4 regions of the Methylosinus sp. DMC45 genome follow, and region 2 is predicted to be linked to each of the others. Evidence: predicted binding sites of a transcription regulator. Region 2 holds the regulator's gene; each other region holds the start of a gene.

Region 1 (7,228 bases), on a different contig from region 2:
GCGCCGGGCATAGACATAGAGCGGGATATTCTCCCGCACATGGACTTCAAGCCCATCGTCAAGCATCCGATCTTGATGGACAAGCGCATCTTCGTCGATGAGCCGATGGGGTTGATCTCCGATCTGCTCAATCTCGATCTGCAGGATCGCGTGAGCTATGACGCCGATCGCAATATTCAGTTCCTCAATCTCGAGGGCTGGAGCGCCCGCTCCAAGCGCGACATCGACGATCTGCGCAAGATGCTGATCGACGCCTGCCAGAAGATCGGCAAGCGCGTCAATCAGGTCGTCAATCTCGACAATTTCCGCATCAGCGAGCATCTCTACGATTACTATGCGGAGATGATCCAATATATGCTCGAGAATTATTATGTGACGACGACGCGCTACACGACCAGCGCCTTCCTGCGCTTGAAGCTCAAGGAAGCGCTGAGCAAGCGCGGCATCGCTCCGCATGTCTTCGAGCGCAAGGAGGACGCGCACAGCTTCCTCGAGGTGATCGGCGAAGGCTGACGACGCAGAAGACGCGGCCTATGCGCCCTCCCCTTCACGGGGAGGGTCGGCCAGCGATAGCTGGACAGGGTCGGGTTCAACGACGAAGACGAGGGGGCTCGTCCCCCTCGCGAGCGCCCGCTCTATCGCTCGCCCCGGAACGGAACGCTCTCGATTCCGGCGCGCATTGCGCTACAATCTGTGGAATGTCGCGCCCTTCACACGCAGATTACGCCATCACGCCGCAGATTTTGCTGCGCGCCTATTCCATCGGCCTTTTCCCTATGGCGGAGAGCGCCGAGGAGGAGCAGCTCTTCTGGGTCGATCCCCAGGAGCGCGCCATTTTTCCGCTGGATGCGTTCAAGGTCTCGCATTCGCTCGCCAAGACGATCCGCTCGGATCGTTTCGAGGTGCGGGTCGACACGGATTTCGACGCCGTGATCGCGGCTTGCGCCGCCTCCGCGCCCAAGCGCGAGAACACTTGGATCAATTCCGAGATCAAGCGGCTCTATCGCAAGCTGTTCGACATGGGCTTCGCCCATACGGTCGAATGCTGGCGGGAGGGACGGCTGGTCGGCGGCCTCTATGGCGTCTCCATGCGCGCCGCCTTTTTCGGCGAGAGCATGTTCCACACCGAGACCGACGCCTCGAAAGTGGCGCTGGCGCATCTCGTGGCGCGGCTCGTCAAAGGCGGCTTCCGCCTGCTCGACACGCAATTCATGACCACGCATCTCGCGTCGCTCGGCGCGGTCGAAGTCAGCCGCGACGCCTATCACGCTCTGCTGGAGCAGGCTTTGTCGGTCTCGGGCCGCTTCGCCGCTTGGCCGGACGAGGCGCCCGTTCCCGGCCGCGAGATCGTCGCCATTCTGCGGCCGGAGCCGACGCTCAGAACGGAAAAGGCGAAGGCGCCGTAGCGGGGGCCGGAGCCGGCGGCTGCTTCTTTTTCTTCTTCTTGGGCTTTTCGGCCGGGGCTGCAGCGGCGGGCTCGGCGCTCTCCGGGGCCTTGGCGCCCTCCGGCGGAACCGAATCGCGCGGTCCGATCGGCGCGGCCTCGACCGGAACGGGCGCGACCGGCTCGACCTTGCGGGAGCGGGAGCGCTTCTTCTCCGGCGCGGGGGCGGCGGGCGCCGCCGCGGCCGCAGGATCGGCCGCCGGCGCCTGGACGATCTCCTTGCCGCCGCGGCAATCGACCAGCCACACGTCATAGACGGGGTGCTCGACGCCATGCAGGCCCGGGCTCGCGGCGAACATCCAGCCGGAGAAAATCCGCTTGGCGTCGTTCTTCCCCGTGTCCTGCTCGTCGACCTCGACGAAGCTGGTCGTCTGCGGCGTTTCGGTCTGCGGGCGCGTGTTGCAGACGCGCGGCGTCACCTGAAGCGAGCCGAATTGCACGGTCTCGTCTATGGCGACGTCGAAATTGATGATTCGGCCCGTGGTCTTGTCGAGCCCTGCGAAAATGGCGGTGGGATTGCGGATGGGATCGGCGGCCGCCGCGCCGAGGCCGACGAGCAAGGCGGCCCCGGAAAGAGCGAAACGCAGGCGGAAGCAGCGGGAGATCATATCGGGTCTCGTTTCCGATCTCTGGCTCGGGCCGGCCGCCCGCGCCTCATGCGCCGTCGTTGAATAGGAAGAGCGTGGCGGATCGATGGTCGCGGACAGGGCCGCGACCGGCTCGCCTCAAGCCTCGGGGGACCAGGCCTGATAATCGCCGCCGGCGGGAGCGCGGCGGCCCTCGGCCAGGATCGAGCCCGGCGGGTGATAGGCGGCGGAGGTGCCGGTCAGATTGGGGCGATAGGTCAGCTCCCATTCCTTCGGCTCGTATTTCTCCTGCGTCGGCGGCGTGTCGACCGTGTGGTGCAGCCAGCCATACCAGCCGGGCGGCGTCGCCGAGCCCTCGGCATAGCCCTTATAGATGACCCAGCGGCGCTCGAAGCCGAGCGCCTTGTCCTTCCTGCCGCCGCGACGACGGTAATAGACGTTGCCGAACTCATCCGTCCCGACGCGCTCGCCATAGAGCAGCGTCCACAGGCCCGTGCTGAGCGTCGCCCGGTTCCACCAAGTGAAGAAGCGAATGATGTAGGACATGTCGGAAGCGTCCAAGAAAGTTTGCGTGGCTCCTTATTGCGTCAAGACAGCGCAATGTCCAGTCGGGCGCGCCACTCCCGCGTCATGAGCTTTGCTTTTGGCGCGAAGTCGTGGAAAAGGAGGCATGTGACAGAAAGGCGACAGCCGCCGCGCCGCCAAGGCGCGCCGCAGAGAGCTGAAACCATTGGGCTCCAGCTCTCGCGGACAAGAGCGCCGCGTCGAGATTCCGGGGAAAGGCCGCATGATTTCCAAAGCCTCAAGGCTCATTCTTCACGCCGCTCTGGCGGCGATCCTTTCCGTGGGGAGCGCGCGCGCCCTCGATATTTCCGGCGCCGGCGCGACTTTTCCCCTGCCCATCTACGCCAAATGGGCGCAGAGCTATTCGAAAGAGACGGGCAATCGCGTCAATTATCAATCGATCGGCTCGGGCGGCGGCATCCGCCAGATCAAGGCCCGGACGGTGACTTTCGGCGCCTCGGACCAGCCGCTGACGGCCAAGGAGCTCGACGCCGCCGGGCTCATCCAATGGCCCCAGGTCGTCGGCGGCGTCACGCCCGTCGTCAATCTGGACGGCGTCGCCTCCAATGAGCTGGTCCTCGACGGCGCGACTCTCGCGCGCATTTTTCTCGGCGAGATCAAGCTCTGGAACGATCCGGCGATCCGCGCGCTCAATCCCAAGATCGCGCTTCCGGCGACGGCGATCGTCGTCGTGCATCGCTCCGACGGATCGGGCACGACTTTCTGCTTCACCGATTATCTCGCCCGCGTCTCCGCCGATTGGAAGGAGAAGGTGGGCGCGAATGTGGCGGTGGAATGGCCGCTCGGCCTCGGCGCCAAGGGCAATGAGGGCGTCGCCAATAATGTCGCCACCGCCAAAGGCGCGATCGGCTATGTGGAATATGCCTACGCCAAGCAGAACAAGCTCGCCGCCGTCAGCCTGGTGAATCGCGACGGCAAGGTCGTCGCGCCGGGCAAGGAGAGCTTCGAGGCCGCCGCCGCCAATGCCGATTGGGCCGGCGCGCCGGGCTTCTTCCATCTGCTGACCGAGCAGCCGGGCGCCGCCTCCTGGCCGATCGCCGCGGCGACCTTCATTCTGCTGCCCAAGCAGCCGCAGGACGCCGCGGCGGCGCTGGAAGCGCTGAAATTCTTCGACTGGGCCTTCTCGAAAGGCGCGGCGGCGGCGCAGGAGCTGGATTTCGAGCCCATGCCCGCCTCTGTGATCACGCTGATCCGCAAGAGCTGGGCGGCCAATGTGAAGGATGCGAATGGAAAACCGCTGCTGAACTGACCATAAAGGTCGGCAGCGGCCGCGCGCGGCCGATTCGCACAGGAGCGGCCGATGACGCAGTCGATCTCCACGAGATGCTGCGTGGTCGGCGGCGGCCCGGCGGGGCTGATGGTGGGCTTTCTGCTCGCCCGCGCCGGCGTCGAGACCATCGTCCTCGAAAAGCACGCGGATTTCCTGCGCGATTTTCGCGGCGACACGATCCACCCTTCGACGCTTCAGCTGATGTTCGAGCTCGGCCTGCTCGAGGATTTTCTGAAGCTGCCGCATCGCAAGGCGTTTCAGGTCTCGGCGGATTTGGGGGAGCGAAAATTCGTCGTCGCCGACTTCCGCGGCCTGCCGACCTCGTGCAAATTCGTCGCCTTCATGCCGCAATGGGATTTTCTCGACTTCATCGCCGGCGAGGCGAAGAAGCTGCCGAATTTCCGCCTGCTGATGAAGACCGCCGCAGAGAGCGTGATCGAGGAGAACGGCCGCATCGTCGGCCTGCGCGCCGAGGGGCCGGAAGGGCTGCTCGAGATCAGGGCCGATCTCACCATCGCCGCGGATGGGCGGTCCTCGCGAATGCGCGAATCGGCGGGCCTCGCGGTCGAGGATTTCGGCGCGCCCATGGATGTGCTGTGGCTGGAGCTGCGGCGTAAGGCGGATGACCCCGACGAGACCTTCGGCCGCGTCGCGCCGGGCCGCATGGTGGCGATGATCGAGCGCGGCTCCTATTGGCAGATCGGCTATGTAATTCCCAAAGGCGGCGCGCAGGCGCTGCGGAGTCGGCCGATCGGCGAGTTTCGCCGCGCCCTCGCCGACAGCGTTCCCTTTCTGGAGGATCGCGTCGAGGATTTGCGCGATTGGGAGGACGTGAATCTGCTGACCGTGCAGGTCGATCGGCTGAAGAATTGGAGCCGGCCGGGCCTGCTCTGCATCGGCGACGCGGCCCACGCGATGTCGCCGATCGGCGGCGTCGGAATCAATCTGGCGGTTCAGGACGCCGTGGCGACCGCCAATCTCCTCGCCGAAAAGCTGCGCGATGGAACGCTGCGCGACGAGGACGTCGGCGCCGTGCAGAAGCGCCGAGAGTTTCCCGCACGGGTGACGCAGCGGCTGCAGCTCTTCCTTCAGAACCGCGTGATCCGTAACGTGCTCGCGGCGGACAAGCCTTTCGAGCCGCCATTGGCGCTGCGGCTGCTGGACGTCTTCCCGGTCCTACGGCAGATTCCGGCGCGGCTGATCGGCCTCGGCGTGCGGCCGGAGCATGTCAATTCATCGCGCGGATAAAAGCGCCGAAGGCGCGCGGTCCGTCGCCGGTCTTGGCCTTGGCGATCACTTTCAGGCTGTCGGCGGCGATCGACCAGAACTCATTGGTGAACCAATTGGCGACATAGACGGTCTTGCCGTCGCGGCTCGCGCCGATGCCTTCTGGATATTCGCCGACCTTCACCTGCGCCACCGGCGCGAATGTCGAGAGATCGAAGACGCTGACCGATTCGGCATATTGGTCGGTGACGAAGCCCCTGCCCTGCGCCAGCGCCACGCAATAGGGCCGCTTGCCGACCTTCACCGTGGCGATGACGCGCCGGCTCTCGAGATCGATGACGCTGACGTCGTCCGATTCGACATTGGCGGAATAGGCGCGCTTTCCATCCGCGTCGATGGTGACGCCGAAAGGATGGCGGCCGACATCGAGCTCGCCGAGCTTTTGGAAGGACGCGGCGTCGACGAAGGCGATCTTGTCGGCGTCACGAATCGCGACGAGGATCGTCTTGCCGTCCGGCGTCACCGCGACGCCCGATGGGGTGACGCCGACGTGCGCGGTGGCGACGACGCCCGATTCGGGATCGACCGAAAAGAGCCGCTGCTCATACATGTCGGCGACATAGACGCGCTTGCCGTCCGGCGCGACGGCGAGGCCGAGCGGACCGCCCTCGAGCGGTATCTTGCGTAGGACGCGACGCTCGCGCGTATCGACGACGGAGAGATATTTGCCTTCAGGGCTCGTCACATAGGCGCGCGCGCCATCGGCCGAGACGGCGACGCCGGCCGGCTTGCCGCCGATCGGCAGGGTCGCGACGGGCGCCATGGTCGAAAGATCGACGATGGTGAGATCGCCGCTGCCCTGATTGGTGACGAAAGCCTCGTCCGCCCCCGCGGGCGAAGCGAGAGCGAGCCCGAGAAGGGCGGCGCGCGCCGCCCTGCCCCAGGAATTGCAGATCACTTGCCTTCGACCTTGGCCTTCAGCGAGGCGAGGCCGGCCTTGTAGAGATCGCCCACAGCCTTCAGCGCCGCCTCGTCGGAGAGCTCCGGCGGCGGATCATTGTTGGGGAAGCCGCGATAGAAGGCGCCGCGCCATTCGACGACGCTCTTGTCGCCCTGCGGCTTCACCGTGATCGTCGAGGAATAATTGTTCACCGGCAGGATCTTCACATCCACCTTCTCGATGCGATAGGCGAGCGAGAAGTCCTTGGCGTCATATTTGGTGAGCAGCTCGTCGATCTCGCCGCCGTTCTTCAGCGTGATGTGGCGCGTCGCCTTGTCGGGCGTGTTGTCGCCCGCGCCTTCCGTCTTGGCGACGGGGGGAAGCCAGCTCAAATCCTGGAAATTGCCGACGATGGCCCAGACCTTCTCGGCCGGAGCGGCGATCTCGATCGTCTCCGTCACCTTCTGGCGCGAGGGGCCGTGGGCGAGCGCGGCCGACGAGGCGAGAGCCGCGAGCGACAAGGCGGCCAGGAACCCCCGGCGCGCGACGACGAATGACATGACTACCTCCTGAAGGGCATTTAGGCGCCTATTGCCCCGGCGCCGCCGGCGCGCAACTAACTCCTCCGCGCCCTGCGGCGTCAAGACTCCCGATCTCTGCGGGCGGAAAATCACGCGCCGCTGCGGCAAAGCTCCCGAAGCTTTCGTCGCAGAAATGAGGCGCCGCCCCTCGGACCTGCTCGAGAATCGCGCTTTCGAGGCCCTTACGTAAAGCGCGGCTCACGTCGAGCCCGCTGTCCAGAGCGCGACTCGGCTTTCCCCATTATCCACGGTATTTTGCAAGATATTGTCCAATTATTTATTCCTCACACTATATCTTGACGCCGCCGGAAGAGTGACGCACTGTGCGGGTGTCTCATGACGCAGCGGCGGATGAACGAAAAAGCTGTTTCTCGCGCGCCCCCGGCGGGCGGCGCGACGCTTTTCGGCAGCCAAAGCTGCGGCTCGTCGCAGCGGCTCTCCGCCGCGCCGCGGCCCGACCCCCGTATCTGCGTTTCCTGCCGACGTAGAGTCCCTTCCAGAACGAGCTTGTCGCGACCGATCCATCGGCCGCGATCGATTCACCGCGCGCATTTTTCGAGGATCGAAATACGATGAAGATCGAGCGACGCCACA
Region 2 (7,228 bases):
GCCTGTTCCAGATAGAAGAGAAGCCGCCGCCGGCCATTTCCCGGGAAAATCCCGTAGACGCCGGCGGTTGCGACGCGCCGCCGCCGGCCGGGCTGGCCTCGCGGCCGCGGCGGTGCTATGGCCGAGCCCTCGTCACATCGTCCCCGGCGGTTCCGGCGACGCGAACGCTCGAAAAATGATCGCGATTGTCCTCGGAGGCGTCGGCCTCCTCGTCTGGCTCTATCTCCTGCTCGGCAATGGCGGCTTCTGGCGCCTCACCGAGCACGACCGCCGTTTCGTTCCCAAGGGAGCGCAAGTCCCCCAGGGCGCGCGCGTCGTCGCCGTCATTCCGGCGCGCGACGAGGCGGATGTCGTCGCCATCGGCCTTCGATCCTTGTTCCGCCAGGAGTTTTCCGGCCGGCTCGAGATCGTCCTCGTCGATGACGAGAGCTCCGACGGCACGGCCGAGGTCGCCCGCGCCTGCGCCCGCGAGGAAGGCGCCGAGGATCGGCTCACCGTGCTCCAGGGCCGGCCGGAGCAAGGCTGGACCGGCAAGCTCGCGGCCATGGACCGCGGCGTCGCTCATGTGCTCGGCTCCGGCGTCTCGCCCGATTTCATCCTGTTCTGCGACGCCGACATCGCCTTCGCGCCGGGCCTCGTCGAGCGGCTCGTCGCCGGCGCGGCGGCGCGGGGGACGGTGCTCTCCTCGCTGATGGTCAAGCTGCGCTGCGAGAGCCTCGCCGAGCGCTGGTTCGTGCCGGCTTTCGTCTTCTTCTTCCAGATGCTCTACCCCTTCCCGCGCGTGAACGACCCGAAGAGCCCGGTCGCCGGGGCGGCCGGCGGGGTGATGCTGGTGCGTCCCGCTGCGCTGGAGGAGGCCGGCGGCCTCCAGCAGATCCGCGGCGCGCTGATCGACGATTGCGCGCTCGGCAAGCTGATGAAGAAGCAAGGGCCGATCTGGCTCGGCCTCACCGACGACGCCTGGAGCCTGCGGCCCTATCCGCATTTGCGCGACATAGAGCAGATGGTGACGCGCTCGGCCTATGCGCAATTGGGCTATTCGCCCTGGCGGCTGGCCGGCGCGGTTCTCGGCATGGGCCTCGTCTATCTCGCGCCGCCCCTTCTCGCTTTCACGGCGCCGGAGCCGGCCGCCTATCTCGCGCTCGTCGCCTATCTATTGATGGCGCAGTCCTATATGCCGTCTCTGCGTTTCTACGGACGCAATCGGCTCGGCGCCTTCGCCTTGCCGGCGGTCGCCGCCTGCTATACGTGGTTCACGCTATTGTCCGCCTGGCGGCACACACGCGGGCGCGGCGGCGCGTGGAAGGGCCGCTACCAGGCCCCCTGAGGAGGATGAGCGATCACATGAGCGACATCGCCGCCGCCGCTTCGGGGAAAGGCCATAAGGACGAGAATTTCCCCGTCGCCTCTCTGTTCGCGCCGCGCCATCGCGCGGCCGTGCTGGCTTTCTACGATTTCGTGCGCGCCGCGGACGATATCTCCGACCATGCGACGCTCCCGGGCGCGCAGAAAATCGCCATGCTGGACCGCATGGAGGCGGCGCTGCTCGGCTCCGGCGAGGATATTCCGGTCGCGACAAAGCTGCGCGCCGAGCTGGCCGCGCGCGGCCTCGAGCCCCGCCATGCGCAGGATCTGCTCATCGCCTTTCGCCGCGACGTGACGCAATTGCGCTATAGAGACTGGGACGATCTCATCGATTACTGCCGCTATTCGGCCATGCCGGTCGGCCGCTTCGTGCTGGACGTCCATGGCGAGGATCGCGCGCGGACATGGGCGGCCAATGACGCCCTCTGCGCGGCGCTGCAGATCATCAATCATCTGCAGGATTGCGCCAAGGACTACCGCAATCTCGATCGCGTCTATCTGCCGCAGGACATGCTCGCCGCCGCTGGCGCGAGCGTCGAGATGCTGTCGGCCGATCGCGCCTCGCCGCAGCTCGCCGCGACTCTGCGCGCGCTGGCCGAGCGCACGCAGGAACTGCTGAAGGAGAGCGCGCCTTTCGCCGATCTCATCGCCGACACGCGCCTCGCCATGGAAGTGGGCGCGATCCAGCGCCTCGCCGAGACGCTCACCGCGCGGCTGCGCGTCGCCGATCCGCTGAGCGAGAAGGTCCACGCCTCCAAGCGCCAATATCTTCTCACGGCGCTCGCCGGCGCCGGGACCACTCTGCTGCGCCGGCTCATATCGCCGCGCGCCGCCTCTGCTGCGAGCGTCGCGCGATGAGCATGGAGACGATCGCCCCCGAGGCGCCGCGGGTCGCCGCGAAAAGCTCCTTCTATCTCGCCATGCGCATTCTCGAGCCCGAGCGGCGCGACGCGATGTATGCGATCTACGGCTTCTGCCGCGCCGTCGACGACATAGCGGACGAGGAGGGCGATCGCGCCTTGCGCCTCTCCCAGCTCGACGATTGGCGGCGCGATCTCGATGCGCTCTACGCCGGCCGCACGCATCAGCGTTGCGCCGATCTGGCGCGGCCGGTGCGTCGCTTCGGCCTCGAGCGCGCCGATTTCGAGGCGGTCATAGACGGGATGGCGATGGATGTCGTGGAGGACATTCGCGCGCCGGAATGGGATCGGCTCGATCTCTATTGCGATCATGTCGCGAGCGCGGTGGGGCGGCTGTCGGTGCGCGTCTTCGGCCTCGCCGATGAGGCGGAGAGCGCCGGCGGCGCGCTGCCGACCAAGGCGCGAATGCTCGCCTATCACATGGGCCGCGCCTTGCAGCTCACCAATATTCTGCGCGATCTCGACGAGGACGAGGCGCGCGGCCGGCTCTATCTCCCGCGCGAGGCGCTGGAGTCGGCCGGCGTCACGAATTTCGCGCGCGGCGCTGTGCTGGCGCATCCCGGCCTTCAGCAAGTCTGCGCTGCGGTGGCCGAGCGCGCGCGCAAGCATTATGCGGAATCGGAGCTGCTGATGCGCGTCTCGCCGCAGCGCGCGGTGAAGGCGCCTTATCTGATGGCGACCGCCTATCGCTCGGTTCTCGACCGTCTGGTGGCGCGCGGTTTCGCGCCGCCGCGGGCGCCGGTCTCCGCCTCGCGGACGAAAGTCCTGCTGGCGCTGCTGAGATTCGCGCTGACGTGAGCGGAACCACCCATATCATCGGCGCCGGCCTCGCTGGCCTCTCCTGCGCCATTCGCCTGACCGACGAGGGCCGGAGCGTCGCGCTCTATGAAGCGGCGCGCATGGCGGGCGGGCGCTGCCGCTCCTATTATGATTCCAGCCTCGATCTCGTCATCGACAATGGCAATCATCTGCTGCTCTCCGGCAATTCCACGGCGCTGGATTACGCCCGCCGCATCGGCTCGGCGGAGGAGCTGGCAGGGCCGAAGGAATGCGCCTTCGATTTTTTGGACACGCGCGATGGCGTTCGCTGGCGCATGCGGCCCAATTCCTCGCGCCTGCCCTGGTGGATTTTTGTGCGTGATCGCCGCGCGCCCGGCACGGCGCCGGGCGATTATCTCGGCGCGATCGGCATTCTCCTCGCCAAAAAGGGCGCGACCATCGGCGAGGCGATGAAATGTTCCGGCGTGCTCTATGAGCGGCTGTGGGGGCCGGTGCTGCTCTCCGCGCTCAACACGGAGCCGCGCGAGTCTTCCGCCGCTCTCGCCGCCGCCGTGCTGCGCGAGACGCTCGCCGCAGGCGGCGCCGCCTGCCGTCCGCTGGTCGCGCGGCGCGGGCTCGGGACGGCTTTCATCGAGCCGGCGCTGAGCGCGCTCGCCGCGCGGGGCGCCGCGCCCCGCTTCGCCGCGCGGCTGAAGGGAATCGAATTTTCCGAGGAGCGCGCCACAGCGCTCGATTTCGGCGACGAGAAAATCGCGCTCGGCGCGAATGATCGCGTCGCGCTCGCCGTCCCGCCCTGGGCGGCGCAGGAGCTCGTTCCGGGCCTCGTCGCGCCGGATGATTTTCGCGGCATCGTCAATGCGCATTTCAAGATCGCGCCGCCGCCCGGCCAGCCGGCGCTGCTCGGCATGATCGGCTCGCTCACCGAATGGCTGTTCGCTTTCGAGGATCGGCTCTCGGTGACGATCAGCGGCGCCGATCGGCTGATGGACGAGCCGCGCGAAAGCCTCGCCGAGCGCATATGGGCCGAGGTCGCCGCCGCTACGGGCCTGCCGGCGGAGCTGCCGCCATGGCAGATCGTGAAGGAAAAGCGCGCCACTTTCGCCGCGACGCCGGCGCAGCAGCAGCGCCGCCCCGGCGCTGTGACGCGCTGGCGCAATCTCTTCCTCGCCGGCGATTGGACGGCGACCGGCCTTCCGGCGACGATCGAAGGGGCGATCAGGTCCGGCTATCGCGCGGCGGAGCTGGCGGCGCGTTCGTAGGCTGATCCCGCCGCCGCCGTCATCGCGAGGAGCGTAGCGACGACGCGATCCAGGGGCCGCCCACGGCTGAAGGATTGCTTCGCTACGCTCGCAATGACGATGGGCGGAGGGAGCGCGTGCAGACAAAAGCGAGCCTAAGGCTCGCGATCCAAAGCGCCCCCTGGACCGCGGTCAGGCTCGCATCGCCTCCTCAATTCCTTCCAAAAGTCTCGTCGAAGGAATAGCCGGTGCCGCGCACGGTGCGGATCGGGTCTTTCTCGCGGCCGCGGATGATCGCTTTGCGCAGGCGGCCGACATGCACGTCGACGGTGCGCTCGTCGATCTCCGCCGAGAGGCCCCATACGCTGTCCAGCAATTGCGCGCGCGAGAAGACGCGGCCGGGCTTCTCCATCAGATATTCCAGCAGGCGGAACTCGGTCGGGCCGAGATGAATCTCGCGTCCGCCGCGCTTGACGCGGCGCGTCTCGCGGTCGAGGTCTATGTCGCCGGCGACGAGGCGCGTCGCCACCCGCTCCGGCCGCGCGCGGCGCAGCAGCGCATGGACGCGCGCCATCAGCTCCGGCGGCGAGAAGGGCTTCACCACATAATCGTCGGCGCCGATGGAGAGGCCGCGCACACGCTCATTCTCGTCGCCGCGCGCGGTGAGCATGATGATCGGCATGCTGCGCGTGTCGTCGCGCGCGCGGAGGCGCCGGCAGATCTCGAGGCCGGAGACGCCGGGCAGCATCCAGTCGAGAATGACGAGATCGGGCTGCGATTCGGCGAGGCGGATTTCCGCCTCGTCGCCACGCTCTATATGCTCGACGAGAAAGCCCTCGGCCTCGAGATTATAGCCGAGCAGCAGCGCCAGCGCCGCGTCGTCCTCGACGACGAGAATTCGCGGCGCCCTGTCGTGCGGCGCCTCGCGCGGAGCGGCGACGCGGATTTCATTCATTTCGTGGGCTCATCCGGTTCCGCGCTGGCGGGGAGGCTCGCCGATTTGCCCTTGGGGCGGTCGGTCGGCATCGCCTCGCCAGTGACGAGATAGACGATCGTCTCGGCGACATTGGTGGTGTGATCGCCGATGCGCTCTATGTTCTTCGAGCAGAAGAGCAGATGCGTGCAGAAGGAGATGTTGCGCGGATCCTCCATCATGAAGGTGAGGAGATCGCGGAACACCGAATCTTCCAGCGCGTCGAGCTCGCTGTCATTGGTCCAGACCGCGCGGGCGCGCTCGACGTCGCGCTGAGCGTAGGCGTCCAGCACGTCCTTCAGCTGAATGGCCGCGACTTCCGCCATCGTCTTGAGGCCGATGACGGCGCGCGGCACCCGCGCCTCGGAGAGGATTTTCACCGTGCGCTTGGCGATGCTCTTGGCGAGATCGCCGACGCGCTCGAGATCGGCGGCGATGCGCATGGCGGCGATGCATTCGCGCAGATCGATGGCGAGCGGCTGCCGCCGCGCGATGGTGAGGATGGCGTTCTCCTCTATCTCGCGCTGCAGCGCGTCGAGGCGCTGATCGGTGGCGACGACGCGATGGGCGAGCTCTATGTCGAAATTGGCGAGCGCATCCATGGCTTCGGCGAGCATTTTCTCGGCGATGCCTCCCATCTCGGCGATACGACGGCCGAGCACTTCGAGGTCGCGGTCATAGGAGCTGACGATATGTTCGCTCATGGTCTCAATGTCCTCGTGCGCGATGCGCGCTCAGCCGAAGCGGCCGGTGATATAGTCCTGCGTCTTCTTGTTCTGCGGCGCGGTGAAGAGATTATTGGTCTCGCCGAACTCGACGAGATCGCCGAGATACATGAAGGCGGTGAAATCGGAGACGCGCGCCGCCTGCTGCATGTTGTGGGTGACGATGGCGATCGTGTAGCGCTCGGACATTTCGTCGATGAGCTCCTCGATCTTCGCCGTCGAGATCGGGTCCAGCGCCGAGCAGGGCTCGTCGAACAGGATCACCTCCGGCTGAATGGCGACGGTGCGCGCGATGCACAGGCGCTGCTGCTGGCCGCCAGAGAGCCCCAGGCCGCTGGAGTTCAGCTTGTCGCGCACCTCGTCCCACAAAGCCGCGCCGCGCAGCGCCGCCTCGACGCGCCCGTCCAGCTCGCTGCGCGAGAGCTTCTCATAGAGGCGAATGCCGAAGGCGATATTGTCGTAGATCGACATGGGGAAGGGCGTCGGCTTCTGGAACACCATGCCAACGCGCGAGCGCAGGAGATTGAGGTCGACGCGCGGGTCGAGGATGTTCTCGCCGTCGAGCAGCACCTCGCCCTCGGCCCGCTGCTTGGGATAGAGGTCGTACATGCGGTTCAATATGCGCAGCAGAGTCGATTTGCCGCAGCCGGACGGGCCGATGAAGGCCGTCACCTTATTGGTGTAGAGCGGCAGCGAGATCGATTTCAGCGCCTTTGTCGATCCGTAATAAAAATCCAGATCGCGAACCGAGACTTTGGTCGGAATGGTGGCTTCGACAACCGGCATGGCGGTCATTTGTGTTTTCCCTGGCTGCTGAGCGCGCGCGCGGTGATGGAGAGCAGAAGGACGGCGATGGTGACGAGCAGAGCGCCGGTCCAGGCGAGCTGCTGCCAGTCCTTGTAGGGCGAGAGCGCGAATTGGAAGATGACGACGGGCAGGCTGGAGACCGGCGCGTTGAGATCCGTGCTCCAGAACTGATTGTTGAGCGAGGTGAACAGCAGCGGCGCCGTCTCGCCGGAGACGCGCGCAATGGCCAGCAGCACGCCGGTGACGATGCCCGATTTCGCCGCGCGATAGGCGACGCGCATCAGCATATGCGAGCGCGGCAGGCCGAGCGCCGTCGCCGCCTCGCGCAGCGGCAGCGGCACCAGCAGCAGCATGTCCTCCGTGGTGCGCACGACGACCGGCACCACCAGCACGCCCAGCGCCAGCGCGCCCGCTATGCCG
Region 3 (7,228 bases), on a different contig from region 2:
ATGGCTCGCCGGAAGCGCGCGATTGAGCGCATAGGAGGTGGGCACCGTGCCGATGAGGATCAGCATGATGAGGCCCATGCCCTTCTGGCCGTCATTGGAGCCATGGGCGAAGGAGACGCCCGTGCAGGTGAGGATCAGCAGGCCGCGAATCCACAAGGGCGGCGCCGCCTGGCCCTTGGGCTCGGTGTAGAGCTCCGGCTTGCGGACGAGGAATTTCATCACCAGCAGCAGCAGCGCCGCGGCGCCGAAGCCGAACAGCGGCGACAGCAGCAGCGAATAGCCGATATCGGTGGCCTTGCCCCAATCGACGCCCGACGTTCCATCACGGCCGCGCATGAGGGCGTTGGCGACGCCGACGCCGATGATGGAGCCGATCAGCGTGTGCGAGGAGGAGGCCGGCAGGCCGAGCCACCAGGTTCCGAGGTTCCAGACGATCGCGGCGATGAGCAGCGCGAACACCATGGCGAAGCCGGCCTGCGAGCCCACCTGCAGAATGAGTTCCACCGGCAGCAGCGACACGATGCCGAAAGCGACCGCGCCCGTGGAGAACAGCACGCCGAGGAAGTTGAAGAAGCCCGACCACACCACGGCGACCGGCGCCGGCATGGAATGGGTGTAGATGACCGTCGCCACGGCGTTGGCGGTGTCGTGGAAGCCGTTCACGAACTCGAAGCCGAGCGCGATGAGCAGCGCCACGCCGAGCAGGAGGAAAGGCAGATAATTGGTGACCGGCGCGCCGGACTCCAGAATATCCTTGTAGATGCTCCACGCCGTGAAGGCGAGGCCGAGCGCGATGACCGCGAGGAAGATGAGAAGCGCACGTAGGTCGAGCTTGTGATCGAGCTTCGGCTTCGGACTGTGAGAGTCGGCGCTTTCGCGCAGATCGACGCTCGAGGCAACGGATGTCATAACTTGCTCCTCGCAACTGAAAGGCGAGAATATTCAACAATTGGAAACGACAGGCGTGTGACGGCGGAGGCTCTGCGCGGTTCAGAGCAGAAATTCTTCGCCGTGGGACGATCCGACAATGCGTTCGTTCTCTCGTCGTGGTTCTGTTAAAAGAACATTCTATTTGACATAACGAACAAATCGCTAGAGCCTACAGGCTCGCAAAGCGATGCGCCGCGCGCCCAAAGTGGTCGTGACGGGCCGCGCGCCGCCGAGAAGGAGGCCTTAAAATGTCCGACGCCTATATCATCGAGCTCGGCGAGGAAGCCGTCGGCGTGATCGCCCGCGACGCCAAGGGCTATCGCTTCTATGCGGCGAAACAGTCCTTCCGTCCGCTGGAGGGGCGTCTGTTCCAATCGGCCGAGAATGCGCGCAGCGCGGCGCTGGAACTGCGGCGCGAATCGCCGCCGCGCCTCTCCGCGCTCACCTCGCTCGGCCTCGTCGCGCAGCAGGGGCGCGGTTGAGCGGCGCTTCGGATCGTTTCACGCGGCGGCCCCGCATTCCCGGCCGGGCCTCTGGCCCGCCGGGAATGACGGCGTTTTTTTAACGTCATTCCGGCTCAGATCGAGCTGGAATGACTTTCTATCTCTTCATTCGATCCGTGTTTTCTTCACGCGAAACGGTTCCCACTTCGCTCGAAAACACGCTCACGCCCGGCCGACGCTCGTATAGTCGAAGCCACGCTTACGAATATCGGCGGCGCGATAGATGTTGCGCAGATCGACGATCACCGGCGTCTTCAGCAGCGTCTTGATGCGGTCGAGATCGAGCGCGCGGAACGCGTCCCATTCGGTGACGATGACCAGCGCATCCGCGCCTTCCGCCGTCTGATAGGGATCCTCGCAGAAGGTCACTTCCGGCATCAGCGGCTTCGCCTGGCTCATGCTCTCGGGATCATAGGCGTAGACCTTGGCGCCGTCGCCGGCGAGCGAGGCCACTATGGCGAGCGAGGGCGCGTCGCGCATATCGTCGGTGTTGGGCTTGAAGGCGAGGCCGAGCAGGCCGATCTTCTTGCCGCGCACCGAGCCGCCGAGCGCCGAGATCACCTTGCGGGCCATGGCGCGCTTGCGGGAATCGTTGACCGCCACCACCGTCTCGACGATGCGCAGCGGCGCGGCGTAGTCCTGCCCCGTCTTCAGCAGGGCGAGCGTGTCCTTGGGGAAGCAGGAGCCGCCATAGCCCGGCCCGGCGTGCAGGAACTTCGAGCCGATGCGGTTGTCGAGGCCGATGCCGCGCGCGACCTCCTGCACATCCGCGCCCACGCGCTCGCAGAGATCGGCGATCTCGTTGATGAAGGTGATCTTGGTCGCGAGAAAGGCGTTGGCCGCATATTTGGTGAGCTCGGAGGTGCGGCGGCCTACGAAGACCAGCGGCGGCTGGTTGAGGCTCAGCGGCCGGTAGATTTCCGACATCACCTCGCGGGCGCGCTCGTCCTCGACGCCGATGACGACGCGGTCCGGGCGCTTGAAATCCTCGATCGCCGCGCCCTCGCGCAGAAACTCTGGATTGGAGACGACGGCGAAATCTGCCCTAGGATTGACCTCGCGGATGAGGCGCTCGACCTCGTCGCCCGTGCCGACCGGGACGGTCGATTTGTTGACGATGACGGTGAATTTGTCGAGCGCGCGGCCGATGGTCTCGGCGGCGGCGTAGACATAGGAGAGGTCGGCGTGGCCGTCGCCGCGGCGCGACGGCGTGCCGACGGCGATGAAGACGGCGTCCGCGCCGCGCACGGCCGGGGTGAGATCGGTGGTGAAGAACAGACGGTTCTGCTTCACATTATTGGCGACGAGCTCGTCCAGGCCGGGCTCGTAGATCGGAATCTCGCCGCGCAGCAGGCGCTCGATCTTGGAGGCGTCGCTGTCGACGCAGGTCACGACATGGCCGAAATCGGCGAAGCAGGCGCCGGAAACGAGGCCGACATAGCCCGATCCGATCATTGTGATGTTCATCGTCTCTCGTCTTTCGCTCGGTCCAAAGGATTGTCACTGCAACGCAATTATTTCGTCGCCATGACAAAAACGTCTTTTTGGCGCGGCCGCCGCGCCCGGTCGGGGAGCCGCCGCCCTAACCCCCGACCCCGAAAGCGGCCAGAGCGGCCATATTGACGATATCGGCGTCGGTCGCGCCCAATTGAACGATTTGGATCGGCTTGTCGAGCCCGACGATCAAAGGACCGAGCACCGTCGCCCCGCCCAGCTCCTGCAGCATTTTGGTGGAGATGGAGGCGGAGTGAAAGGCCGGCATGACCAAAACATTGGCGGTGTCGCTGAGACGCGAGAACGGATAGGCCGCCATGGCTTGACGGCTGAGCGCGACATCCGCCGCCATCTCGCCCTCATATTCGAAATCCACCCGCCGGGAATCGAGCACCCGAACCGACTCGTGCATGCGGGCCGTGCGCTCGCCCGGCGGATAGCCGAAAGTGGAGAAGGCGAGCATGGCGACGCGCGGCTCGAGGCCGATGCGCCGCGCCACCCCCGCCGCCTCTATCGCTATGTCGGCGAGATCGGCGGCCTCCGGCATTTCGGTGATCGCCGTGTCGGCGACGACGACGATGCGCCCATGCGCCAGCACCAGCGAGGCGCCGATCAGCCTGTGCCCGGGCTTCTGATCGACGACATGGCGCACATCCTCGAGCGCATTGGAGAAATTGCGGGTGACGCCGGTCACCATGGCGTCGGCGTCGCCCTGCGCCACCATGGCCGCGGCGAAATGATTGCGGTCGGTGTTGATGAGACGCTGACAGTCGCGGAACAGAAAGCCCTTGCGCTGCAGGCGCTCGAACAGAAATTGCGCATAGACGCCATTGCGCGAGGAGAGCTTGGCGTTGTGCACTTCTATGTGATCGCCGAGCTCGAGGCCGGCGTTGCGCGCGGTCTGCGCGACGCGATCCTCGCGTCCGACGAGTATGGCGCGCCCCAATCCCTGCGTGACGAAAGAGAGCGCGGCGCGAATGACCTGCTCCTCCTCGCCCTCGGCGAAGACGACGCGCTTGGGATCGCGCCGCACGCGATCATAGATCGTGTGCATCAGCCCGGCGATCGGATCGCGCCGCGCGGAGAGCTCGGCGCGATAGGCGTTCATATCGACGATCGGATGGCGCGCGACGCCCGAATCCATCGCCGCTTTGGCGACGGCCGGCGACACGATGGAGATGAGGCGCGGATCGAATGGCGCGGGGATGAGATAGTCGCGGCCGAAGCGCGGCCGCGCGCCCTGATAGGCGTTGGCCACCTCGTCCGGCACGTCCTCGCGCGCCAGCTCGGCGAGCGCCTTCGCCGCGGCGATCTTCATCTCCATGTTGATGGTCTTGGCGCGCACGTCGAGCGCGCCGCGGAAGATATAGGGAAAGCCCAGAACATTGTTGATCTGGTTCGGATAGTCGGAGCGTCCCGTGGCGACGATGGCGTCCGGCCGCGCGGCCAGCGCCTCCTCCGGCGTGATCTCGGGATCGGGATTGGCCATTGCGAAGATGATCGGATCGGGCGCCATCGTCTTCAGCATCTCGGGCGTCAGCGCGCCTTTCACCGAGAGGCCGAAGAATATGTCGGCGCCGTCCAGCGCCTCGGCCAGCGTGCGCGCGTCAGTGTCCACCGCATGCGCGCTCTTCCATTGATTCATGCCTTCGGAGCGGCCGCGATAGACGACGCCCTTGGTGTCGCAGAGCGTGACATTCTGCGGCGCGAATCCTATCGCCTTGGCGAGATCGAGACAGGCGATGCCCGCGGCCCCCGCGCCATTGCAGACGAGGCGCGTGTTCTTGATGTCGCGGCCGGTGAGATGCAGCGCGTTCAACAGGCCGGCGCTGGAGATGATCGCGGTGCCGTGCTGATCGTCGTGAAAGACGGGAATGTCCATCAATTCGCGCAGGCGCTCCTCGATGATGAAGCATTCCGGCGCTTTGATGTCCTCGAGATTTATGCCGCCGAAGGAGGGGCCGAGATAGCGCACGGCGGCGATGAAGGCCTCCACCTCCTGCGTGTCGATCTCGAGGTCGATGGAGTCGATATCGGCGAAACGCTTGAACAGCGTCGCCTTGCCTTCCATCACAGGCTTGGCCGCCAGCGCGCCGAGATTGCCGAGGCCGAGGATCGCCGTGCCATTGGTGATGACGGCGACCATATTGCCCTTGACGGTATAGTCATAGGCGAGGGAGGCGTTCTCGGCGATGGCCAGCACGGGCGCGGCGACGCCCGGCGAATAGGCGAGCGAGAGATCGCGCTGCGTCGCCATGGGCTTGGTGGGCACGACGGCGATTTTGCCGGGCCGCCCGCGGGAATGGTAGAGCAGGGCCTCCTTGTCGGTGAAGACCGGACGTTCGCGCTTCGGAGGCTTATCCGCCATTTTTCCCCCTCTCGTTCCGAATCATCGGATTGCCGGGGGCAGTTAGCAAGAGGTTTGCGACGACAATATGCCGAAGCTCCGGGCGGCGGCCCGAGGCCCCTCGCCCGGCGAGGCGGAACCGCCGGGCGGGGAGACGCGCCCTAGAACTGCACCTTGGGGGTCTCCTGGACGGCCTTGCGCTCGCCCTCCTCGAGATTGAAGAACTCCTGCGGGACAAAGCCGAAGGAGCCGGCGAAGAAAGCGGCCGGAACGCTCTCGCGCGCGGCGTTGTATTCGGCCGCGGCGTTGTTGAAGAAACGCCGCGACGCCGCGATCTTGTTCTCCACGTCGGACAGCTCGCTCTGCAGCTGCTGGAAATTCTGATTGGCTTTCAGATCGGGGTAATTCTCGGCCAAGGCGAACAGCCGGCCGAGCACGCCATTGAGCGCGCTCTCGGCGACGGCCTGCGCCTGCGGGCCATTGGCCGCCACCGCCTTGTTGCGGGCCGCGACGACCTCCTCGAGCGTGCCGCGCTCATGGGCGGCGTAGCCCTTCACCGTCTCCACCAGATTGGGGATGAGATCGTGCCGCTGCTTCAGCTGCACGTCTATGTCCGAGAAAGCCTGACGGCAGCGCTGGCGCAGCGTCACCAGGCCGTTATAGGAGCCGATGAGCCAGAGGCCGGCGAGAACCAATACGCCGAGAAGAACGAGAGCGGTCATTTGGGGCTCCTTGATCCTCCCGCCGCGCGGTCAGCGGCGGAATGCGCCAAGTCGTATCCGGCTTTCGCGACCCGCGAAAGTGCGCGGGCGCACAGCCCTGCGAGCCTGCGGGAATGCGCGAAACCTCGATGATCGTCCCGGGGCTTCCGATATCTTACATTGCGGAGCGAAGCGGAATATAATCTGCGACAAAGCCGCGCCGGCGTCCATTTGACGGAGACGGGGCGCATCCCTATTTCGAGCGAGAAACCCTCGACCGCGAGACCTTCAGGCGCGACAGCAATGGCCATTCGTCCCATCATCACCCTGCCCGATCCGCGGCTGCGGCTCGTCTCCGAGCCGGTCGCGACCTTCGATGGCGAGCTTCAGCAGCTTCTCGACGATATGCTCGAGACCATGTACGAGGCCCCCGGCGTGGGCTTGGCGGCGATCCAGATCGCCGTGCCCAAGCGCATCGTGGTCGCCGACGCGACGCGCGGCGACGAGCCGAAGAATCCGATGTTCTTCATCAATCCCGAGATCGTCTGGGTCTCCGAGGAGCTGTTCGTCTATCAGGAGGGCTGCCTCTCGGTCCCCGATTATTTCGAGGATGTGCAGCGCCCGGCGCGCGTGCGCGTGCGCTATCTCGACCGCGCCGGCGCGACGCAGGAGATCGAGGCCGACGGACTGCTCGCCACCGTGCTCCAGCACGAGATCGACCATCTCGAGGGCGGGCTGTTCATCGACCATCTCTCCCGGCTGAAGCGCGAGCGCGTGGTGAAGAAATTCGCCAAGGCCGCGGCGCGCGCCGCTCCGCCCGCTCCCGTCGCCGACAAGGTCGAGGCGTAACGCCCAAATGCGCGTCGTCTTCATGGGCACGCCCGATTTCGCCGCGCCTCTGCTCCAGAAAATCGTCGCCGACGGCCATGAGGTCGCGGCCGTCTACACGCGCGCGCCAGCCCCGGCCGGCCGCGGCATGGAGCTGAAGCTCTCGCCCGTCCATCGACTGGCCGAGACGCTCTCCATCCCCGTCTTCACGCCCAAGAGCTTCAAGAACGCCGAGACCATCGGCGCCTTCGCCGATCTCGAGGCAGATGTCGCGGTGGTCGCCGCCTATGGGCTCATTCTGCCGCAGGCGGCGCTGGACGCGCCGCGTTTCGGCTGCCTCAATCTGCACGGCTCGCTGCTGCCGCGCTGGCGCGGCGCGGCGCCGATCCAGCGCGCGGTGATGGCCGGAGACGCCGAGACCGGCG
Region 4 (7,228 bases), on a different contig from region 2:
CGCATAGCGTCGGCTTTGCCGCTCGCGCGCCGCGGCGACGCGCGCCGCCACCTCGGCCGAGCCTTCGGCCGGCGGCGGCAGCACGAGATCGGCCGCCGAGACCGCCGGAACCTCGATTCTGAGGTCGAAACGGTCGATCAGCGGGCCGGAGAGCCGCGCCTGATATTGGGCGATGCAACGGTCGTTGGGCTGGCGCCGGCAGGCGAAGCCCGGCTCCAGCGCATGGCCGCAGCGGCAAGGGTTCATCGCCGCGACGAGCTGAAAGCGGGCCGGATAGACGGCGCGGTGATTGGCGCGGGAGACGGCGACCTCGCCCGTTTCCAGCGGCTGGCGTAGGCCGTCGAGCGCCTGCGCCTGAAACTCCGGCAGCTCGTCGAGGAACAGCACGCCATTATGGGCGAGAGAGATCTCGCCCGGGCGCGCATGGGCGCCGCCGCCGACGAGCGCCGGCATGGAGGCGGAATGATGCGGCGCGCGAAACGGGCGCCGATCGGTGAGCTCGCCGCCGGCGATCTCGCCCGCGACGGAATGGATCATCGAGACTTCCAGAAGCTCGCGCGGCGACAGCGGCGGCAGAATGGAGGGAAGCCGCGCCGCCAGCATGGATTTGCCGGCGCCGGGCGGGCCGTTCATCAGCAGATTATGGCCGCCGGCCGCCGCGATCTCCAGCGCTCGCTTGGCGCTCTCCTGGCCTTTTATGTCGGAGAGATCCGGCAGCGCCGCGGCCGCCGCGCGCACGGCCGGCTCCGGCCGCGAGAGCGCCTGCACGCCTTTGAGATGATTGACGAGCTGGATCAGCGAGCGCGGCGCGATCACCTCCATGTCGCTCGACGCCCAGGCGGCCTCCGGCCCGCATTGGCGCGGGCAGATGAGCCCATGGCCGCGCATGTTGGCGGCGACCGCGGCGGGCAGCACGCCGGCGACCGGCGCGATCGCCCCATCGAGCCCCAATTCGCCGAGCACGGTGAAGCCGTCCAGCGCATCCGACGGAATGGCGCCGATCGCCGCCATCACGCCGAGCGCGATCGGCAGATCATAATGGCTGCCCTCCTTGGGCATGTCGGCCGGCGCGAGATTGACGGTGATGCGCTTGGCCGGCAGGGCGAGGCCGGAGGCGACCAGCGCCGCCCGCACCCGCTCCCGCGATTCGGCGACCGCCTTGTCGGCGAGGCCGACCAGGGTGAAAACGACATTGCCGCTGGCGATCTGCACCTGGACGTCGACGGGCTTGGCCTCGATGCCCTCGAAGGCGACCGTCGCGACTCTGACCACCATGACGAAAGCTCCGAGACCCCGATATCGCTCTGACGCAACCGCCGCCATAGTAGACGTGCGATTTCGCCCTCGCAAGAACAATATGAGAACGAAAATTGGCCATGCTTCGGCAACCGGGCGCTAACCGGCGAGAGCTAGTCTGGGGCCGGTTTCAGCATCGGCAATTTCGGCTCTCGCGAGAGCGTCGCCATCGTGCGGCCGCGCTCTCGTGAGCTAAAGCGTTTTGCGATCGGCCGTTCGATCGATCGGAATTCGCGCCGGGGGATACGCCTCTAGAGCGCAAAAGGGCTTCGCCCGAGAGATGGGGTCGGCGATATGTCGCAGATGAATCGGATGACGACGGCGCTCGGCGCCGCGGCTTTGGCTCTGGCGATCGGCTTCGGCGCGCCAAAGGCGCTGGCGGCCGAATGCGGGCGCAATGGCGAGGGCTTCGAGGCCTGGCTCACGGGCTTCGAGAAGGAGGCCGCGGCGGCGGGAATCTCCAAGGCGGCGATCGATTCGTCGCTGCGCGACGTCTATTACGACCGCTCGGTGATCTCGCATGATCGCGGGCAGAAAGTGTTCCGCCAGACCTTCGAGCAATTCTCCGCGCGCATGGCCAATTCCTTCCGCGTGAGCAAGGGGCGCGCGCTGCTGCAGAAGCACGCGGCGCTGTTCAAGCGCATCGAGCAGAAATATGGCGTGCCGGGGCCGGTCATCGTCGCGATCTGGGGGCTGGAGACGGATTTCGGCTCCTATCTCGGCGATTTCGCGACGATTCGCGCGCTGGCGACGCTCGCCTATGATTGTCGCCGCGCGGACAAGTTCCGCGCCGAGCTGCTGGACGCGCTGCGCATCGTGGAGCGCGGCGATCTCGATCCCGCGCAAATGCGCGGCGCCTGGGCCGGCGAGATCGGCCAGACGCAGTTCATGCCGTCGTCCTATCTGAAATTCGCAGTGGATTTCGACGGCGACGGCAAGCGCGATCTCGTTCACAATACGGCGGATGTGCTCGCCTCCACCGCCAATTTTCTGCATGGCTACGGGTGGAAGCCGGGCGCCGGCTGGGACGAGGGCGAGCCGAATTTTCCGGCGCTGCTCGAATGGAACAAGGCGAAGGTCTATTCCAAGACCATCGCTCTGCTCGCCGACAAGATCAAAGGCGACACGCGCGCATCGGGAATCGGCGATCCCGTCGAGACGGCGCGATGAGCGGCCGCCTCCCGCGGCCGGCGGAGGATCATTCCGCCGGCTCGGCCTCCGCCGTCTTCAGCGAATGGATCGGCCGGTGCCGTAGATAGATGAAGAACATGGCGATGACGCCGACGCCCATCAGCAGATAGAGCGGCAGCGTGCGCATGAAGCTCTTGCCCACGGAAAAGGGAAAGCGCGACACCCAGCGCTCGCCATGCTCGCCGGTCACGGTCACTATGCCGACGAAATAGCCCGCATCGGGGAAGTCGTGCTCGAAATTGATCGTGCCCGTCGGATAGGTGCGCGGGCCGCGATAGGCGACGGTCGCGGCGTCGAGATCTGCGTTCTCCTTCTCCTCGCCGCCGATATCCTTGACGATTCTGATCTCCACCGCCATGTCGCGCAGCTCGTCCTGCTCGGCGTCGAGCGCGATGATCATATGGCCAGTCGCCGGAATGTCCTCGCAGAACTCGTTCTTGGAGGCGTCCGGCATATAGCCGGTGAAGTTCATTATGTCCGGGCCGACATAGAGGCGGCATCGCCCTTCGGCGGAGCCGAGCCGGCCATGGGCGGAGGCGGGCGTCCCCGCGCCGAGAAGCGTCATCAGCAGGACGAGAAGAACGGGCGGCGCGGAACGAGTCGCAGGACGCAGAAACCCATCGATCGACCGCCAGAACGGGGCAAGACCGCTGTCGGACATGATGATTCCCCCATGGAGCATGTGTTGCGGGCCTCGTTCCGTGGGCGCCTTCGCTCCGACGACGAAGCGAGAGCCGGTTCGGCCGACCCGGTCGCTCGCCGCCTGCGACAATGCGGCATGTTAGCGCATTCTTCGCGAGCGGCAAGAGCGTGCGCGGGCTCGGCTTTTGTCCGCCTCCCGGCATAGAATTGCGGCGCGGCTCCGCATCCTATACTGCGTCTTTTGCTTGTGTTTTGCTGGACATGGCGTGAACTTTGCGGCTCTGCGTCCGCGGACTCTTGTTTTTCCGCGGGCCTCACGCCATATTCGACGGCGAGGACCGCGCCGATTGGCCGGATGCACCGGGCCGCGCGGCCTTTTTCGAGAGGATGCTATGTCCAATTTCGACCGCAACACGAGCTTCGGCTACCGGGGCGGCGTCTCCAGAGCCGGCACGGCCGAGATCGACGAGGGCCTGCGCGCCTATATGCTCGGCGTCTATAATTACATGGTCCTGGGTCTCGGCGTGACCGGCGTCGTCGCGCTCGGCACGCATATGCTCGCCGTCGCCAAGGAAGGCGGCCGGCAGATCGCGCTCACGCCCTTCGGCCAGATGCTCTACACGAGCCCGCTGAAATGGGCGGTGATGCTGGCGCCGCTGGCCTTTGTCTTCTTCCTCGGCTATCGCGCCGACCGCATCTCCGCGGCGACGGCTCGCAACCTGTTCCTCGCCTTCTCGGCGGTGATGGGCCTGTCGATGTCGTCGATCATGATCGTCTTCACCGGCGCGTCGATCGCCAAGGTGTTCTTCATCACCGCGGCGGCCTTCGGCGGCCTCAGCCTCTATGGCTACACGACGAAGCGCGATCTCTCGGCCTTCGGCTCCTTCCTGGTGATGGGCCTTTGGGGCCTCGTGCTGGCGAGCCTCGTCAATCTGTTCTTCCAGAGCAGCGCGATGCAGTTCGCTCTGTCGATCCTGTCGGTGTTCATCTTCGCGGGCCTCACCGCCTGGGACACGCAGTCGATCAAGGACGGCTATTATCAGAACGCCGGCTATGGCCAGGAGATGGTGCAGAAGCAGAGCATCTTCGGCGCTCTGTCGCTCTATCTCGACTTCATCAACATGTTCCAGTCGCTGCTCTACCTCTTCGGCGAGCGCAACGACTGATCGGATCGCGGATCCGATCCGGGATAAAGGAAGGCCCCGCTCCGGCGGGGCCTTTTCTTTTTGTCAGTCGCGCACCAATTCCAGCTTCTTTTGCAGCACGGCGACGACGCGCGCGAGATCAGGGCCGCGGCGCATGACGAGGCCGCCGGCGGCGACGACGCAATAGGCGCCTTGGCGGCGCGCCAGATCGGGATTTTTCTCGATGCGATAGAGCGGCGCCTCGCTGGCGCGGCGAAAGATCGAGAACACCGCTTTGGCGGGCGAGAAATCGATGGCGTAATCGCGCCATTCGCCAGCGGCGACCTTGGCGCCATAGAGATCGAGCAGCAGTCGCAGCTCGCGTCGGTCGAAGGACACGAGCGGAGCGCTGCGCTCGGGCGCGCCTCTGGCGCGATCGGCTTCATTGCTCGCGCGGCCTGCCACGACAGAGAGCAGGCCGCGCCGCCGGCTGGGATCGGTCGTCTCCGTCTCGCTCATGCCGTTTTCCCCGATTTTCTCGGGCATGATCGCGCGGCGAATGCGCGAGAGCAAGACAAAGATGACAATGAGACGACGACGTCCGTGCGCGCAAAGCCGAGATTTCACATTTTCGCCAATATCGAGCCCCTTGTCCGCCAAAGGAGCCGACCAATATCTAGCCCATTGCCTCGACACGCTCGAGAAGCGGTTTTTCCGGATTTCGTCAGCCCCCCAGCCCCCCGGAAGGGCGCTTTTCGAGCACATGAGTTCGTGGCGATGGACGGGCCGGCCGGGCGACGCTCGGGCGGCCCGTCTTGTTTTCGGCTTTCCTCTCTCTCGCAAGTCGCGCGGCCTTCGAGGCCCGATTGCGGCCGTCTGGATTTCGGCTGTCTTGCAACTTCGCGGACGATCCCCGATATCACAGGCGCGTTCCGCTCGAGGCGGCTCGGCGGACGCCATTGCCGATCAATGACGATCTCTATATCCCGGCCAGAGCCAGCGCGCCGTCGGCCACGCTTTCATTTGCGGAAAGCGGCGCGCGCGGCGGGAGCCGACAGAAAAGCGGAGACGACGCCCGTGAACGACCACGCCGAGACCCAGACGACCGAGCGCAGCGATTACGGCTTTCAGGCCGATGTCGCGCGGCTCCTGGAGCTCATGACGCATTCTGTCTATTCGGAGCGCGATATTTTCTTGCGCGAGCTCGTGTCCAATTCGGCGGACGCGATCGAGAAGCTGCGCTTCGAGACAGTGGCGAACGAAGGGCTGGCGGCGCAGGCCGGCGCGCCGCTCGTCACCATCGCGCTCGACAAGGAGGCGCGCACGCTCAGCGTCGCGGACAATGGCGTCGGCATGTCGCGCGAGGATCTCGTCGCCGCGCTCGGCACCATCGCCAGCTCCGGCACGCGCGCCTTTCTCGACGATCTCGAGGCCAAGGGCGGCGCCGACAAAGGCGGCTCGCTGATCGGGCGCTTCGGCATCGGCTTTTATTCCGCCTTCATGGTCGCCGACCGCATAGAGGTGGCGACGCGTCGCGCCGGCGCGTCCGAAGCCTTTCTGTGGACGTCGGAAGGCAAGGGCTCGTTCCAGATCGCGCCGCTCGCCTTGGAGGATGCGCCCGCCGTCGGCACGAAGGTGACGCTGCATCTCAATGCGGAATCGGAGGAGTTCCTCGAGCCCTATCGCATCGAGCAGATTTTGCGCGAGCATTCGGGCGCCATAGCGATACCGATCGACCTCGTCGAGGAGAAGGGCAAGGAGCCGCGTCGCCTCACCGACGGCGTGGCGCTGTGGACGCGGCCGAAATCGGAAATCAGCGAGCAGGACTATAAGGATTTCTATCAGCAGATCTCCGGCCAGTTCGACGAGCCGGCGCTCACCATTCATTGGCGCGCGGAAGGGCGCACCGAATATACGGTGCTCGCTTTCGCGCCCGGCTCGCGGCCTTATGATCTCTTCGATCCGCAGCGCAAGAGCCGCTCCAAGCTCTATGTGCGCCGCGTGCTGATCTCGCGCGAGGCCGATCTTCTGCCGCCCTGGCTGCGCTTCATGCGCATCGTCGTCGACAGCGCCGATCTGCCGCTCAACGTCTCGCGCGAGATGGTGCAGAACAATCCGATTCTCGGCGCCATCCGCAAGGCGATCGGCACGCGCGTGCTGAAGGAGCTCGCCGATCTTGCCGCAAATGACGCGGAGAAATTCGCATCCGTGTGGAAGAATTTCGGCGCCGTCATCAAGGAGGGCCTGCACGAGGACCCGGCGCGCCGCGACGAGATTTTCGCCATTGCGCGCTTTGCGACGTCGCAGCATCAGGACGGCGGGCGCAGCCTGAAGGATTATGTGGAAAATCTGCGGCCCAATCAGACCGCGATCTATTACATCACGGGCGACGACAAGAAGCGGCTCGCCTCCAGCCCGCAGGTGGAGGGCTATCGCGCCAAGGGCATCGACGTTCTGCTGCTGGACGATCCGGTCGATTCCTTCTGGGTGACGAGCGCCGTCGGCTATGACGGCAAGCCGTTCAAATCGGTGACGCAGGGCGCCGCGGACATAGACGCCGTGCCGGCGCCGGAAGGCTCCGAGACGCCGCCCGCCGAGGCGAGCGCCGATGTCGCGCTGCTCACCGCCGTGCTGAAGGAGACGCTCGCCGAGCATATCGACGATGTGCGCGTCTCGACTCGGCTGCGCGAAAGTCCCGCCTGTCTCATCGCCGCTGATCACGGCTTCGATCTGCAGCTCGCGCGCATGCTGCAGGAGAGCGGCAATAAGGGCGTCTTCGGCAAGCCGGTGCTGGAGATCAATCCCAGCCATGAGGCGGTGCTGGCGCTCGCGCAAAAGGCCAAGGCCGATCGCGCCGGCGCGGAGGACGGCTTGTGGCTGCTGCTCGACACGGCGCGCATCGCCGATGGCGAGGCGCCGCTCGACGCCGCCGCCTTCGCCAAGCGCGTCGCCGCTCTGCTGGCCAAGAGCTGACG

What was found. The regulator PhoB, encoded in region 2, activates phosphate uptake and scavenging genes when phosphate is short. The targets are predictions, from matches to a motif close to TGTCATNNANCTGTCAT.
Region 1: pstS (phosphate ABC transporter substrate-binding protein PstS) is a predicted target of PhoB. The motif match lies at 2,704-2,720, and genes of this name have one in related genera.
Region 3: ACT53T_RS01855 (inorganic phosphate transporter) is a predicted target of PhoB. The motif match lies at 956-972, and genes of this name have one in related genera.
Region 4: ACT53T_RS06005 (DUF2794 domain-containing protein) is a predicted target of PhoB. The motif match lies at 4,834-4,850, and genes of this name have one in related genera.

Annotation. Positions count from the first base shown of each region.
Region 1 covers NZ_JBQUZK010000035.1:51,006-58,233, forward strand. Annotated here, with positions in the region: gene ACT53T_RS08380 (acyl CoA:acetate/3-ketoacid CoA transferase) at 1-513, shown strand, start outside; gene aat (leucyl/phenylalanyl-tRNA--protein transferase) at 699-1,406, shown strand; gene ACT53T_RS08390 (DUF2155 domain-containing protein) at 1,378-2,052, opposite strand; gene ACT53T_RS08395 (NADH:ubiquinone oxidoreductase subunit NDUFA12) at 2,170-2,577, opposite strand; gene pstS (phosphate ABC transporter substrate-binding protein PstS) at 2,819-3,865, shown strand; gene ACT53T_RS08405 (FAD-dependent oxidoreductase) at 3,917-5,134, shown strand; gene ACT53T_RS08410 (beta-propeller fold lactonase family protein) at 5,115-6,071, opposite strand; gene ACT53T_RS08415 (SRPBCC family protein) at 6,068-6,613, opposite strand; gene ACT53T_RS08420 (vitamin B12-dependent ribonucleotide reductase) at 7,207-7,228, shown strand, end outside.
Region 2 covers NZ_JBQUZK010000056.1:434,901-442,128, reverse strand. Annotated here, with positions in the region: gene ACT53T_RS21205 (glycosyltransferase) at 176-1,327, shown strand; gene hpnC (squalene synthase HpnC) at 1,345-2,223, shown strand; gene hpnD (presqualene diphosphate synthase HpnD) at 2,220-3,083, shown strand; gene hpnE (hydroxysqualene dehydroxylase HpnE) at 3,080-4,324, shown strand; gene phoB (phosphate regulon transcriptional regulator PhoB) at 4,515-5,258, opposite strand; gene phoU (phosphate signaling complex protein PhoU) at 5,255-5,980, opposite strand; gene pstB (phosphate ABC transporter ATP-binding protein PstB) at 6,011-6,796, opposite strand; gene pstA (phosphate ABC transporter permease PstA) at 6,793-7,228, opposite strand, start outside.
Region 3 covers NZ_JBQUZK010000003.1:356,201-363,428, reverse strand. Annotated here, with positions in the region: gene ACT53T_RS01855 (inorganic phosphate transporter) at 1-909, opposite strand, end outside; gene ACT53T_RS01850 (hypothetical protein) at 1,179-1,412, shown strand; gene ACT53T_RS01845 (UDP-glucose dehydrogenase family protein) at 1,596-2,900, opposite strand; gene ACT53T_RS01840 (NADP-dependent malic enzyme) at 3,016-5,295, opposite strand; gene ACT53T_RS01835 (LemA family protein) at 5,436-5,996, opposite strand; gene def (peptide deformylase) at 6,279-6,824, shown strand; gene fmt (methionyl-tRNA formyltransferase) at 6,832-7,228, shown strand, end outside.
Region 4 covers NZ_JBQUZK010000019.1:301,414-308,641, reverse strand. Annotated here, with positions in the region: gene ACT53T_RS06025 (YifB family Mg chelatase-like AAA ATPase) at 1-1,275, opposite strand, end outside; gene ACT53T_RS06020 (lytic murein transglycosylase) at 1,600-2,466, shown strand; gene ACT53T_RS06015 (hypothetical protein) at 2,495-3,148, opposite strand; gene ACT53T_RS06010 (Bax inhibitor-1/YccA family protein) at 3,522-4,295, shown strand; gene ACT53T_RS06005 (DUF2794 domain-containing protein) at 4,359-4,772, opposite strand; gene htpG (molecular chaperone HtpG) at 5,277-7,226, shown strand.